Regions from separate parts of the Salmonella sp. HY31 genome, predicted to be linked through region 1. Evidence: predicted binding sites of a transcription regulator. Region 1 holds the regulator's gene; each other region holds the start of a gene.
What was found. Region 1 encodes PurR, which represses purine synthesis genes. Its sites were predicted from a motif close to CANGCAAACGTTTGCNTG; they were not measured.
Positions count from the first base shown of each region.

Region 2: the regulator PurR is predicted to act here: its motif matches at 1,490-1,507, upstream of ACE15A_RS16880 (nucleoside-specific channel-forming protein Tsx).
Region 3: the regulator PurR is predicted to act here: its motif matches at 2,285-2,302, upstream of carA (glutamine-hydrolyzing carbamoyl-phosphate synthase small subunit).

Region 1 is NZ_CP170479.1:2,117,679-2,121,924, reverse strand. Features, by position in the region: gene ACE15A_RS10025 (C40 family peptidase) at 1-598, shown strand, start outside; gene sodB (superoxide dismutase [Fe]) at 725-1,306, shown strand; gene ACE15A_RS10015 (YnhF family membrane protein) at 1,389-1,478, opposite strand; gene purR (HTH-type transcriptional repressor PurR) at 1,774-2,799, shown strand; gene punR (DNA-binding transcriptional activator PunR) at 2,796-3,728, opposite strand; gene punC (purine nucleoside transporter PunC) at 3,841-4,246, shown strand, end outside.
Region 2 is NZ_CP170479.1:3,546,846-3,551,091, forward strand. Features, by position in the region: gene ribD (bifunctional diaminohydroxyphosphoribosylaminopyrimidine deaminase/5-amino-6-(5-phosphoribosylamino)uracil reductase RibD) at 1-202, opposite strand, end outside; gene nrdR (transcriptional regulator NrdR) at 206-655, opposite strand; gene ACE15A_RS16875 (DUF3251 domain-containing protein) at 807-1,346, shown strand; gene ACE15A_RS16880 (nucleoside-specific channel-forming protein Tsx) at 1,645-2,508, shown strand; gene yajD (HNH nuclease YajD) at 2,585-2,932, opposite strand; gene secF (protein translocase subunit SecF) at 3,100-4,071, opposite strand; gene secD (protein translocase subunit SecD) at 4,082-4,246, opposite strand, start outside.
Region 3 is NZ_CP170479.1:930,190-934,435, forward strand. Features, by position in the region: gene dapB (4-hydroxy-tetrahydrodipicolinate reductase) at 1-700, shown strand, start outside; gene ACE15A_RS04375 (hypothetical protein) at 931-1,668, opposite strand; gene carA (glutamine-hydrolyzing carbamoyl-phosphate synthase small subunit) at 2,394-3,542, shown strand; gene carB (carbamoyl-phosphate synthase large subunit) at 3,560-4,246, shown strand, end outside.

The DNA.
Region 1 (4,246 bases):
TACGCCAAAACGTACCATCGCTTCCACGAAATCTCGTCATACGACACATCGCCGTAACAGAACCGCGCCCACGTCAATCGCCGCCCTCGACGTGACGGAAAAATGCACGACGCGTAAAGGCCGTAAGCCGCACTGCGTGAAGGGGAAAGGAACATTGCCGCTCTCTATTGCCGATGCGCATCGGACTAAAGTACAAAAAGCGACGAAAACCGCGATGTCCAAGCTCATGAATCAGATTGGTAAGCCGTATCACTGGGGAGGCGCGTCGCCGCGCACCGGTTTTGATTGCAGCGGTCTGGTTTATTATGCCTATAAAGATTTAGTGAAGATCCGTATCCCCCGAACGGCGAATGAGATGTATCACCTGCGTGACGCGGCGCCCATTGAGCGCAGCGAGTTGAAAAACGGCGATCTGGTGTTCTTCCGTACGCAGGGGCGCGGCACCGCCGATCACGTTGGCGTCTATGTCGGCAACGGTAAGTTTATCCAGTCTCCGCGCAGCGGTCAGGAAATTAAGATCACCTCGCTGAACGAAGAATACTGGCAGCGCCATTATGTCGGCGCCCGCCGGGTGATGACCCCTAAAACAATTCGCTAATATTTTATCCTGTCGTTTAACGACAGGATAACTTCTTCTTTTGCGCCCCCGCTCAATTTGCTACCCTATCCTTACGCGCACCAGGGTTATTGTGCGTGCGCAATATTAATAATAAGGAGAGAAGCAATGTCGTTCGAATTACCTGCATTACCGTATGCCAAAGATGCTCTGGCGCCGCATATTTCTGCTGAGACGCTGGAATATCACTATGGCAAACATCATCAGACTTACGTGACCAATCTTAATAATTTGATCAAAGGCACGGCGTTTGAAGGCAAATCGCTGGAAGAGATCGTGCGTGCTTCCGAAGGCGGCATCTTTAATAACGCCGCTCAGGTGTGGAACCATACGTTCTACTGGAACTGCCTGGCACCAAATGCTGGCGGCGAACCGACCGGGAAACTGGCTGATGCTATCGCGGCATCTTTTGGCAGCTTCGCGGAATTTAAAACGCAGTTCACAGATGCCGCTATCAAAAACTTTGGTTCCGGCTGGACATGGCTGGTAAAAGGCGCTGATGGCAAACTGGCTATCGTCTCTACCTCAAATGCCGGTACGCCGCTGACCACAGATGCGACGCCGCTGCTGACGGTTGATGTGTGGGAACACGCGTATTACATCGACTACCGCAACGCCCGTCCAAACTATCTGGAGCATTTTTGGGCGCTGGTTAACTGGGAATTTGTCGCGAAAAATCTCGCCGCATAAGTCTGAGCACGCAGAAGGTACGCCTTCTGCGTTTTAGAGAGGGATAGAATAGAGGAAACGCCCTCCCTCAGAAGAGAGGGAATCAGTGCAGAGCGGCCGTTAATCCACCTGCGACAATCAAGCCCAGAACAATAAGCGTAGTGATCAACGAAAATTTCAGGTCGGTACTCATCAAGTTTTCTCCTTTTTATTCCCACACAAAAAGTGATATAGCGCATTTTTGCACATTCCCGCACAAAAATCTCTCATGTTTTATATTGATAACTGTTTTTAACGCTTCCCCTTTTCCTCAAGATCAGACAAAATTCCAGGCTTACTGAATTAGCGTAACGGCCATTGACCCCTTCCTGACGTTCCGTGTCGTTTTTCCGGCATGCCGCAACCCTGACGTTGCGATTAGGGTGTGTGTAGGCAAACGTTTACCTGGCGTTTCTCAGGAGCTTAGCGAGGGTCTGGAGTGAAATGTAATGGCAACAATTAAAGATGTAGCGAAACGAGCAAACGTTTCCACTACAACTGTATCACACGTAATCAACAAAACGCGTTTTGTCGCTGAAGAAACGCGTAACGCGGTCTGGGCAGCGATTAAAGAGCTGCACTACTCTCCCAGCGCCGTCGCGCGTAGCCTGAAGGTCAACCATACCAAATCGATAGGCTTACTGGCGACCAGCAGCGAAGCGGCCTATTTTGCAGAAATTATCGAGGCGGTTGAAAAAAACTGCTTTCAGAAAGGCTATACGCTGATTTTGGGCAACGCCTGGAATAACCTGGAAAAACAGCGCGCCTACCTGTCCATGATGGCGCAAAAGCGCGTGGATGGCCTGCTGGTGATGTGTTCTGAGTACCCGGAACCTCTGCTTTCCATGCTGGAAGAGTATCGCCATATTCCGATGGTGGTGATGGACTGGGGTGAAGCGAAGGCCGATTTTACCGATACGGTGATTGATAACGCCTTTGCAGGCGGCTATATGGCGGGTCGTTATCTGGTTGAGCGCGGTCACCGGGATATCGGCGTTATTCCCGGTCCGCTGGAGCGCAACACCGGCGCGGGTCGGCTGGCAGGCTTCATGAAGGCAATGGAGGAGGCGCTGATCAACGTGCCAGACAACTGGATTGTTCAGGGCGACTTCGAGCCGGAGTCCGGTTACCACGCGATGCAGCAAATCTTATCGCAGTCACATCGCCCTACCGCCGTTTTCTGCGGCGGCGATATTATGGCGATGGGCGCGCTTTGCGCGGCAGACGAAATGGGGCTTCGCGTACCGCAGGACGTTTCGGTGATCGGTTATGACAATGTGCGTAACGCCCGCTTCTTTACCCCGGCGCTGACGACGATTCACCAGCCCAAAGACTCTTTAGGCGAAACCGCATTTAATATGCTATTGGATCGCATCGTCAATAAGCGCGAAGAGTCACAGTCTATTGAAGTTCATCCACGCCTGGTTGAGCGTCGCTCGGTCGCTGACGGCCCGTTCCGCGACTATCGACGTTAATCCCCGCTGTCGGGAGCCTCTTCAGGCTCCCGCAACCACTCCCGATTCAACGTTTCGCTATCGCCCAAATAATCCAGCAGCCATGCCAGCGCGGGCGAGGCCTCGTTTTGCTGCCACGTCAGGCAACAGGCCGCATCGGGAAACGGATTCTCTAACGTCAGCGCCACCCATTTTCCGCTGTCTATCCACTGTCGGGCAAAGTGCGTCGGCACCATTCCCACGCATAATCCTGCTGACAGGCAGGTTGCCGATGACTCCCAGTCCGGTACTACAACCCTTTTTTGGTTATCCAGCAACCAGGTAATCCGTTTCGGTAAGGTTCGCGAGGTATCTTCTCTGACCAGCGACGGCCAGTTGCGCAGGGTATCATCGCTTAACGGTCCCGGCATCGCCGCCAGCGGGTGATCGCTTGCCACTACGCAACTCCAGCTCAGGGTACCCATATCCCGAAAAGCATAACGTCCCCCTACCGGAATCGCCTGCGTCGCCCCAATAGCCAGTTCGACTCGCCCGTCGGAGAGCGCGTCCCAGACGCCGTTAAACACCTCCTGAAAAACCAGCAGTTCCACATCGTCAAAATGGCGATAGAAATCGACGATCATCTGCCGGGTACGTTCTGGTCTGACGATATTATCCACCGCAATAGCCAACTGCCCGCGCCAGCCATTAGCAATTTGCTGACACTGTTGACGAGTGATCTGCATTTTTTTGATAACAGAACGCCCTTCTTTTAAAAACCAGACGCCAGCAGGCGTAAGTTCAACATCACGGTGACGTCGTACAAAAAGCGGTACGGCCAGCCACTCCTCTAACTGACGAACGGTGTAACTGACTGCCGAAGGCACACGGTGCAGTTCCTGCGCCGCCGCGCTAAAACTGCCATTGCGCGCCACGGCGTCAACCACTTCAAGCGAGTATTCCGACCACATAATTTGCCTACAAAAATTTTGAATTCACTGGACAAATATTAACGTTTCACAACCGTAATTTCACTCCCTACACTCTGCGACAATGTCTGTCTGATAAGAAAGAGAAACAAATATGCAACCTGGAAAAGGTTTTTTAGTCTGGTTAGCCGGTCTTAGCGTGCTGGGGTTTCTGGCTACGGACATGTACCTGCCCGCGTTTGCCGCCATACAGGCGGATTTACAAACGCCTGCTGCCGCTGTCAGCGCCAGCCTCAGCCTGTTTTTAGCTGGCTTTGCCGTCGCACAACTACTCTGGGGACCGCTATCGGATCGTTATGGCCGTAAACCGATTTTACTGCTGGGGTTATCCATCTTTGCGCTCGGAAGTCTGGGGATGCTGTGGGTAGAAAGCGCGGCAGCACTGCTGACGCTACGCTTTGTGCAGGCCGTCGGCGTTTGTGCGGCAACGGTAATCTGGCAAGCGCTGGTGACCGATTATTATCCTTCGCAAAAAATTAATCGTATCTTCGCCACTATCA
Region 2 (4,246 bases), 1.4 Mb from region 1:
CGGTTGCGCCTTTGGCTTTTGCGCCCGCCATCCGCAGCGCATGTACCTCGGCGTGCGGCTCTCCGGCGCGCTGGTGATAACCTTCGCCGACGATGTCGCCATTGTTAACAATGACGCAGCCGACATTAGGATTCGGGTGAGTGGTGAAACGTCCACGCTGCGCCAGTTTTAGCGCTCGCGCCATGTAAAACTCATCCTGCATGGCTTAGTCCTGTAGGCGAGCGATTTCTTCGCCAAAGTCTTTGATATCTTCGAAACTGCGATAGACGGAGGCAAAGCGAATATACGCGACTTTATCGAGTTTTTTCAGCTGCTCCATGACCAGATTGCCAATCATCTTGCTGGGAACTTCACGCTCCCCAGTGGCGCGTAATTGTGACTTAATATGGTTCAACGCCATTTCAACATCATCCGCGCTGACGGGCCTTTTTTCCAGCGCTCTCAACATGCCGCTGCGCAGCTTATCCTCATTAAAGGGTTCGCGCACATCGTTACTTTTTATCACGCGCGGCATGACCAGTTCAGCCACTTCAAAGGTCGTAAAGCGTTCATTACAAACCAGGCACTGCCGACGGCGGCGTACGGACGAGCCCTCGCCTACAAGACGAGAGTCAATGACTTTGGTATCTACGGCGAAACAAAATGGGCAATGCATACGGCGTCCTGACCAGGTGACTTAGAAAACGCTATTTTACCCTGAACTGGCGCGACAACAAAGGCAGAGCGCTTTTGAGATAAAGGATCGGTGCCTTTGTTCGTATAGCACACTACCATTACGCTATCGGACCATGAAGGAAATGATCGACATGACAAGACGTTACCTAAGAGTTCTCCTGGTGGGAAGTCTCTTGAGCCTGACCGCCTGCGCGCCGCAGAGCGAGGTTCGCCAGATGCATCAAAGCATTAGCACTCTGAATAAAGAGATGAACCAACTGAATCAGGAAACGGTAAAAATTACCCAACAAAATAAGCTGAATGCAGATTCAACCCGCGGCGTCTATCTGTTGCCTGGCGCCAATACGCCTGCCCGGCTGGAGAGTCAGATCGGTACGCTACGTATGACATTGCTGGAAGTTACGCCTGTCACTGACGGTGCCCTGGCAACGTTACGCATTCAGGGCGAGTCCCACGATCCGCTTCCGGCATTCAGCGCTACCGTAGAGTATGGGCAGATTCAGGGCACTACGGAGAACTATCAAGAGGTGAATGCGCAGAGCCTTCTGGTAAATGCGCCTGCCAGCTTGCTGGCGCCCAGTGATGTCAATATTTCGTTACAGTTGAAGGGAATCACACCGGCGCGGTTAGGTTTTATTCGCATCCATGACATTCAGCCTGTTAATCAATAAACGTTCTGGCGGAGCGTTTTGTGCGTTCCGCAACACGCTTCACGCTCTTTTGTTGTCCTTCTGACATTTTCGGCATTTATAGCACGTATTGTAAATATTTATGAAAGCTACTACCCTTATCGCGCCTAAAATGCGCAAACGTGAACGCAATCGATTACGTAAATGATAGATATGTGAAACAAGACATATTTTTGTGAGCAATGATTTTTATAATAGGGTCCGCAGAAACACGAAATATTTAGAAACGCAAATTGCGCTTTTTTCACTCCCGTAAGGGATTTCAAACAGTGGCATACATATGAAAAAAACTTTACTCGCAGCCAGCGCAGCGCTGGCGCTCACCTCATCTTTTACTGTTAACGCAGCAGAAAACGATCAGCCGCAGTATCTTTCCGACTGGTGGCATCAGAGCGTAAACGTAGTAGGCAGCTACCATACCCGCTTCTCGCCGAAGCTGAACAACGACGTCTATCTGGAATATGAAGCTTTTGCCAAAAAAGACTGGTTTGATTTCTACGGCTATATCGATATTCCCAAAACCTTCGATTGGGGCAACGGCAACGATAAAGGCGCATGGGATGACGGCTCCCCGATGTTCATGGAGATCGAACCGCGTTTCTCAATTGATAAACTGACCGGCGTCAACCTGGGTTTCGGCCCGTTTAAAGAGTGGTATTTCGCCAACAACTACATCTACGATATGGGCGATAACAAAGCCGGTCGTCAGAGCACGTGGTATATGGGGCTGGGGACCGATATCGACACCGGTCTGCCGATGGGCCTGTCGCTGAACGTGTATGCAAAATATCAGTGGCAAAACTACGGCGCTTCCAATGAAAACGAATGGGACGGCTACCGTTTCAAAGTGAAATACTTCGTCCCCATCACCGATCTGTGGGGCGGTAAACTGAGCTATATCGGCTTTACCAACTTTGACTGGGGATCTGATTTAGGCGACGATCCGAACCGTACCAGCAACTCGATCGCTTCCAGCCATATCCTGGCACTGAACTACGATCACTGGCATTACTCGGTCGTCGCGCGTTACTTCCATAACGGCGGACAGTGGCAGAATGGCGCAAAACTGAACTGGGGCGACGGCGATTTCAGCGCGAAATCTACCGGCTGGGGCGGCTACCTGGTCGTGGGTTACAACTTCTGATTCGCGTAATACGCCGGAAATCTCCGGCGTATTAACCATAACATGCCGGACAGACTGCGCTCCGGCATCTTTGTTCTCACTTCTTCTTATTCATCATCGCCTTCAGATCGGCAAACGGGTTCCAGGTCGCCTCACCGAAATCTTTTTGCGCATCTTCCCCGGCAATGACCGTCGAACCGTACTGATCGGCTTCGGTATATTTGGAATGTTCATGATCGTGGCAGTAGAGGCACAGCAGTTCCCAGTTACTGCCGTCTTCCGGATTATTGGTATGGTCGTGATCGATATGATGCACCGTTAATTCACGCAGATTTGAATACACAAACTCACGGGAACAACGTCCACACACCCACGGGAACAGTTTCAACGCCTTTTCACGATAGCCGCTTTCCAGCCGCGCATAATTTCTAGGGATAATCGCCATGTCAGATACCTGGATAATAGAAAGGGTTATACACAGTTTCCCGCGAAGCCGGGTTTTTGGCAATCCCCGAAAAGAAGAGACAGTTACGTCATCTTTTCGTGCTGGAGGCATATAGAAAAAATCCCGGTCATTCTGACCGGGATGTAGAGTGTGGCATCAAAGCCTGTTTACGGCAGAATAGACGGCTGATCCGCCCCTTCTTTTTCGACTTTCTGCTGCAGCATATGCTCGCGCTTCATACCGAGTTTCAGCGCCAGCGCCGATGCGACATAGATAGAAGATGCCGTACCGATAGAAACGCCGATCAGCATTGTCAACGAGAAGCCTTCCAGTACCGGACCACCGAAGAGGTACAGCATCAGAATCACCACTAACGTCGTACCGGAGGTAATCAACGTACGGTGTAACGTCTGGGTTAGCGACACGTTAAAGATTTCGTAAGGCGTTCCGCGACGGATTTTGCGGAAGTTTTCACGAATACGGTCAGAGACCACGATACTATCGTTCAGCGAGTAACCGATCACCGACATCAACGATGCCACAATGGTCAAGTCAATCTCGATATGGAAAAGCGACAGTATTCCCAGCGTAATGATCACGTCATGCGCCAGCGCGATAACCACCCCTGCCGCCAGTCGCCACTCAAAGCGGAAACCGACATAAACGAGGATAGAGATCAACGCCACCAGCAGTGCCATGGCGCCGGTTTGCGCCAGATCGGCGCCCACGCTTGGCCCCACGAATTCAATACGCTTCACGGCCGCATTCTGGTTGGTGGCTTCATTAATGATCGTCACTACTTTGCTGCCCAGTACCTGACCGCCGGTTTCGCCTTCGGTTGGCGGCATACGCACCATAATGTCGTGGCTGCTGCCAAAGTTCTGCAACTGCGGCTCTTCGAAGCCTGCTTTTTGCAGCGCTTCACGCATCACGTCCATTTCAGCCGGTTTTTCCAGCGTGATTTCAATCACCGTGCCACCGGTGAAATCCAGCCCCCAGTTAAACCCGCGCACGCCCATAATGACAATAGCCGCGATCAGCAACAGTCCGGAGATGCCGAATGCCCAGTAGTCCCAGCGCATAAAGTCATAGACTTTACGGCCGTGGTTTAGTTGTTCAACAGTGTATTCCTGTGCCACATCGCACTCCTCAGATTGACAGCTTAGTGACGCGCTTGCCGCCATATAGCAGGTTTACGATAGCACGCGTACCGATAATCGCGGTGAACATCGACGTCGCCACACCGATACCAGTCGTAATCGCGAACCCTTTAATTGCCCCGGTACCGACGGCATACAGAATGATGACTTTAAT
Region 3 (4,246 bases), 1.2 Mb from region 1:
GTCTTCATTGCTGGGTAGCGATGCGGGCGAACTGGCGGGCGTGGGGAAAACGGGCGTCATCATTCAAAGCGATCTGGCGTCCATCAAAGATGATTTCGATGTTCTGGTCGATTTTACCCGTCCTGAAGGCACGCTGGCGCATCTGGCATTCTGCCGTAAACATGGTAAAGCGATGGTGATCGGCACCACCGGTTTTGATGAAGCCGGTAAACAGGCTATCCGCGACGCCGCGCAGGAGATCGCCATTGTTTTTGCGGCTAACTTTAGCGTTGGCGTCAATGTGATGCTTAAACTGCTAGAAAAAGCGGCGAAAGTGATGGGCGACTATAGCGATATTGAGATTATCGAAGCGCATCATCGTCACAAAGTTGATGCGCCGTCAGGAACCGCGCTGGCGATGGGAGAGGCGATTGCCCATGCGCTGAATAAAGATCTGAAAGACTGTGCGGTATACAGCCGGGAAGGGCATACCGGCGAGCGCGTGCCGGGAACGATTGGCTTTGCAACCGTTCGGGCGGGTGATATCGTCGGCGAACATACCGCGATGTTTGCCGATATTGGCGAACGCGTAGAGATTACGCATAAAGCTTCCAGCCGCATGACTTTTGCAAATGGCGCATTGCGAGCGGCATTATGGCTAAAAACGAAGAAAAATGGGCTATTTGACATGCGGGATGTGCTGGGCCTGGATGTATTATAAGGACTAAATACCTTCGTGATGTGGTTATGGTAATCAAGATGAATTGATTACAAAGGGCAATATATTATTGCCCTTTTGTTTTTTGTAGCTCAACCAGTGAGCCAATTTGCCACTGTTCTGTTAAACCATCCTCAAAGGAACCATCAATAATAATATTGTTAATCCCAGCCACGAGATATTTCTTTTAAATAGAATTAATAAAATGTTTACTGGTAAATAAGCGTGGAGGGTTATTCAATATTGAAAACACCGCTCGCAGTAAGCTGTTCATAGGTGGTTTCACAGAGTAAATACTCTTTTCCGGTAAGGCTGTTATAGGCGCGGAACTGGAATACATCGCCGGCAGCAAAGCTGGAATAGCCGCCGGTTTGGTTAAAGTCATCCGGGCCAATGGCATCCATCTGCGCGACGTAATTGCCATTACAATAAATGCGGTTAATTTGCCCCTCAGGCGCATCAGTACGGGTCATGACGTTCAACTGGAAAAAGTTACTGCTTGAACTGACGTTAGTCATATTCACCCACAGCGGTTTACTGTATTCAAAAGGCACCTCGACCAGGCTGATAAGATCGATATCCATTGGGGTGTTGGCGCTGTTCCACGGAACGGAAATCCTGAACGCGGTACGACCAGTATCAGCGCTGGTTGTGAAGACATACTCTTCCCTGTGCCATTCCGCATTTAAGTTAGTATTAATGTCAGAGATAAAAGAGGTATGGACTGGATAAGTCTGAGAAATAGTGACGTTTCCCTTCGCCTCGCCTCTGACGGCGAGAGTCAGTCGATAGGTGGTTTCGGGCTCAATGGTAAAGTATTGCGTAATGGTATTAGTGGGCTCGATTCGACAAAAGTGGTTATTTCCTGTTGCGCCATCTTCGACAAATATGGATGACTGCGATGACAGTACCCAGCCATCAAACCCCTCTTCAAAACCGCCATCGATAATAATATTGCCTTCAGTAGACATGTTTTTTCCTTAAGTTATTGAATTAAAAGAATGTGATAAAGCGAACGAAAGCTATGATGGCCTGCCGGGAGGTAAGATTTTGTGATGTGGGTCACATTCATTCTTAAGGTGATGTTGTTTTATCTCTTTTATCTCAATAGGTTATCTTTTTTACGCTGTAGTGAGGCTGGTTGTGGTCCAATCGTATGCGCCTGTCTTAAATAAAAATAGCTTATATCTTCATTTTATGATTTTAAGTCTTAAAATGTTATATTAACTTGTTGTTTTTTATGGTTTTTCGATGTTTTTATTTTGTTATTTATTCAGGTAATTAATTGATTTTTAAGTTATTTTTTATATTAACTGTCTTTGTTTTGTCTTTTTCGTAATTTATTTGATGTAATTGCCATTAAATTATTTATTGTTGTTGTTTTTTGTTGATTTAATGTGAAATTTGACCATTTGGTCCACTTTTTATCATGCCATGCAATTTTTTGTTAACTCAAGCAAGCGCAAGCGTTTTCTATCGTTACTTAGTTGAACTTTTTGCCTGTTAAACCGAATAACTTACTTATAATGTACAAAATAACATAAAAAACACCCTCTTTAAGTTGACTTTTATCTGGCTTAACTTCAGAATGCCGCCGTTTGCCAGAAATCCACGGGTAAGCAAATTTGCATTGCTTCATACTGACTGAATGAATTAATATGCAAATAAAGTGAGTGAATATTTTCTGGAGGGTGTTTTGATTAAGTCAGCGCTATTGGTTCTGGAAGACGGAACCCAGTTTCACGGTCGGGCCATTGGGGCAACAGGTTCGGCGGTTGGGGAAGTCGTTTTCAATACTTCAATGACCGGTTATCAAGAAATCCTCACTGATCCTTCCTATTCCCGCCAAATCGTCACTCTTACTTATCCCCATATTGGTAATGTCGGCACCAATGAAGCCGATGAAGAATCCTCTCAGGTTCATGCGCAAGGTTTAGTGATTCGCGATCTGCCGCTGATTGCCAGCAACTTCCGTAACACAGAAGACCTCTCTTCTTACCTCAAACGCCATAACATTGTGGCGATTGCCGATATCGATACCCGCAAGCTGACCCGACTGCTACGTGAGAAAGGCGCCCAGAACGGCTGCATCATTGCCGGCGATAACCCGGATGCGAAGCTGGCGCTGGAAAAAGCGAAAGCATTTCCTGGACTTAACGGTATGGATCTGGCGAAAGAAGTGACCACTGCGGAAGCCTACCGCTGGACGCAGGGTAGCTGGACGCTGAAAGAGGGGTTACCGGAAGCGAAATCTGAGGATGACCTGCCGTTCCACGTGGTGGCCTACGATTTCGGCGCCAAGCGCAACATCCTGCGCATGCTGGTGGACCGCGGCTGCCGCCTGACGGTCGTTCCGGCGCAAACCTCTGCCGAAGAGGTGCTGAAAATGAACCCGGACGGCATCTTTCTGTCGAACGGCCCTGGCGACCCGGCGCCGTGCGACTACGCCATCGAGGCGATTGAGAAATTCCTCCAGACCGATATTCCGCTATTTGGCATCTGTCTTGGTCATCAGCTACTGGCACTGGCGAGCGGGGCGAAGACCGTTAAGATGAAGTTCGGCCATCATGGCGGCAACCATCCGGTAAAAGACATGGACCGAAACGTGGTGATGATCACCGCGCAGAACCACGGCTTTGCGGTGGATGAGGCGACGCTGCCCGCCAACCTGCGAGTGACCCATAAATCCCTGTTCGATGGCACGCTGCAAGGCATTCACCGCACCGATAAACCGGCGTTCAGTTTCCAGGGCCATCCGGAAGCCAGCCCTGGCCCGCACGACGCCGCACCGCTATTCGACCACTTTATCGAGCTTATCGCGCAATACCGTAAAACCGCTAAGTAATCAGGAGTATTAAGACCATGCCAAAACGTACAGACATAAAAAGCATCCTGATTCTGGGCGCGGGCCCGATTGTTATCGGTCAGGCGTGTGAGTTTGACTACTCCGGCGCTCAGGCGTGTAAGGCGCTGCGCGAAGAGGGATATCGCGTTATCCTGGTGAACTCCAACCCGGCGACCATCATGACCGACCCGGAAATGGCCGATGCCACCTATATTGAGCCGATTCATTGGGAAGTGGTGCGCAAAATCATTGAAAAAGAGCGCCCGGATGCGGTGCTGCCGACGATGGGCGGCCAGACGGCGCTGAACTGCGCGCTGGAGCTGGAGCGGCAGGGCGTGCTGGAAGAGTTCGGCGTGACCATGATTGGCGCGACGGCGGATGCAATTGATAAAGCCGAAGACCGTCGTCGCTTCGATATCGCGATGAAGAAAATTGGTCTCGACACCGCGCGTTCCGGTATCGCGCACACCATGGAAGAAGCGCTGGCGGTTGCCGCTGACGTGGGTTTCCCGTGCATCATCCGTCCGTCCTTTACCATGGGCGGCACCGGCGGCGGTATCGCCTACAACCGCGAAGAGTTCGAAGAAATTTGTGAACGCGGCCTGGACCTTTCCCCAACCAACGAACTGCTGATTGATGAATCGTTGATTGGCTGGAAAGAGTACGAGATGGAAGTGGTGCGTGATAAAAACGACAACTGCATC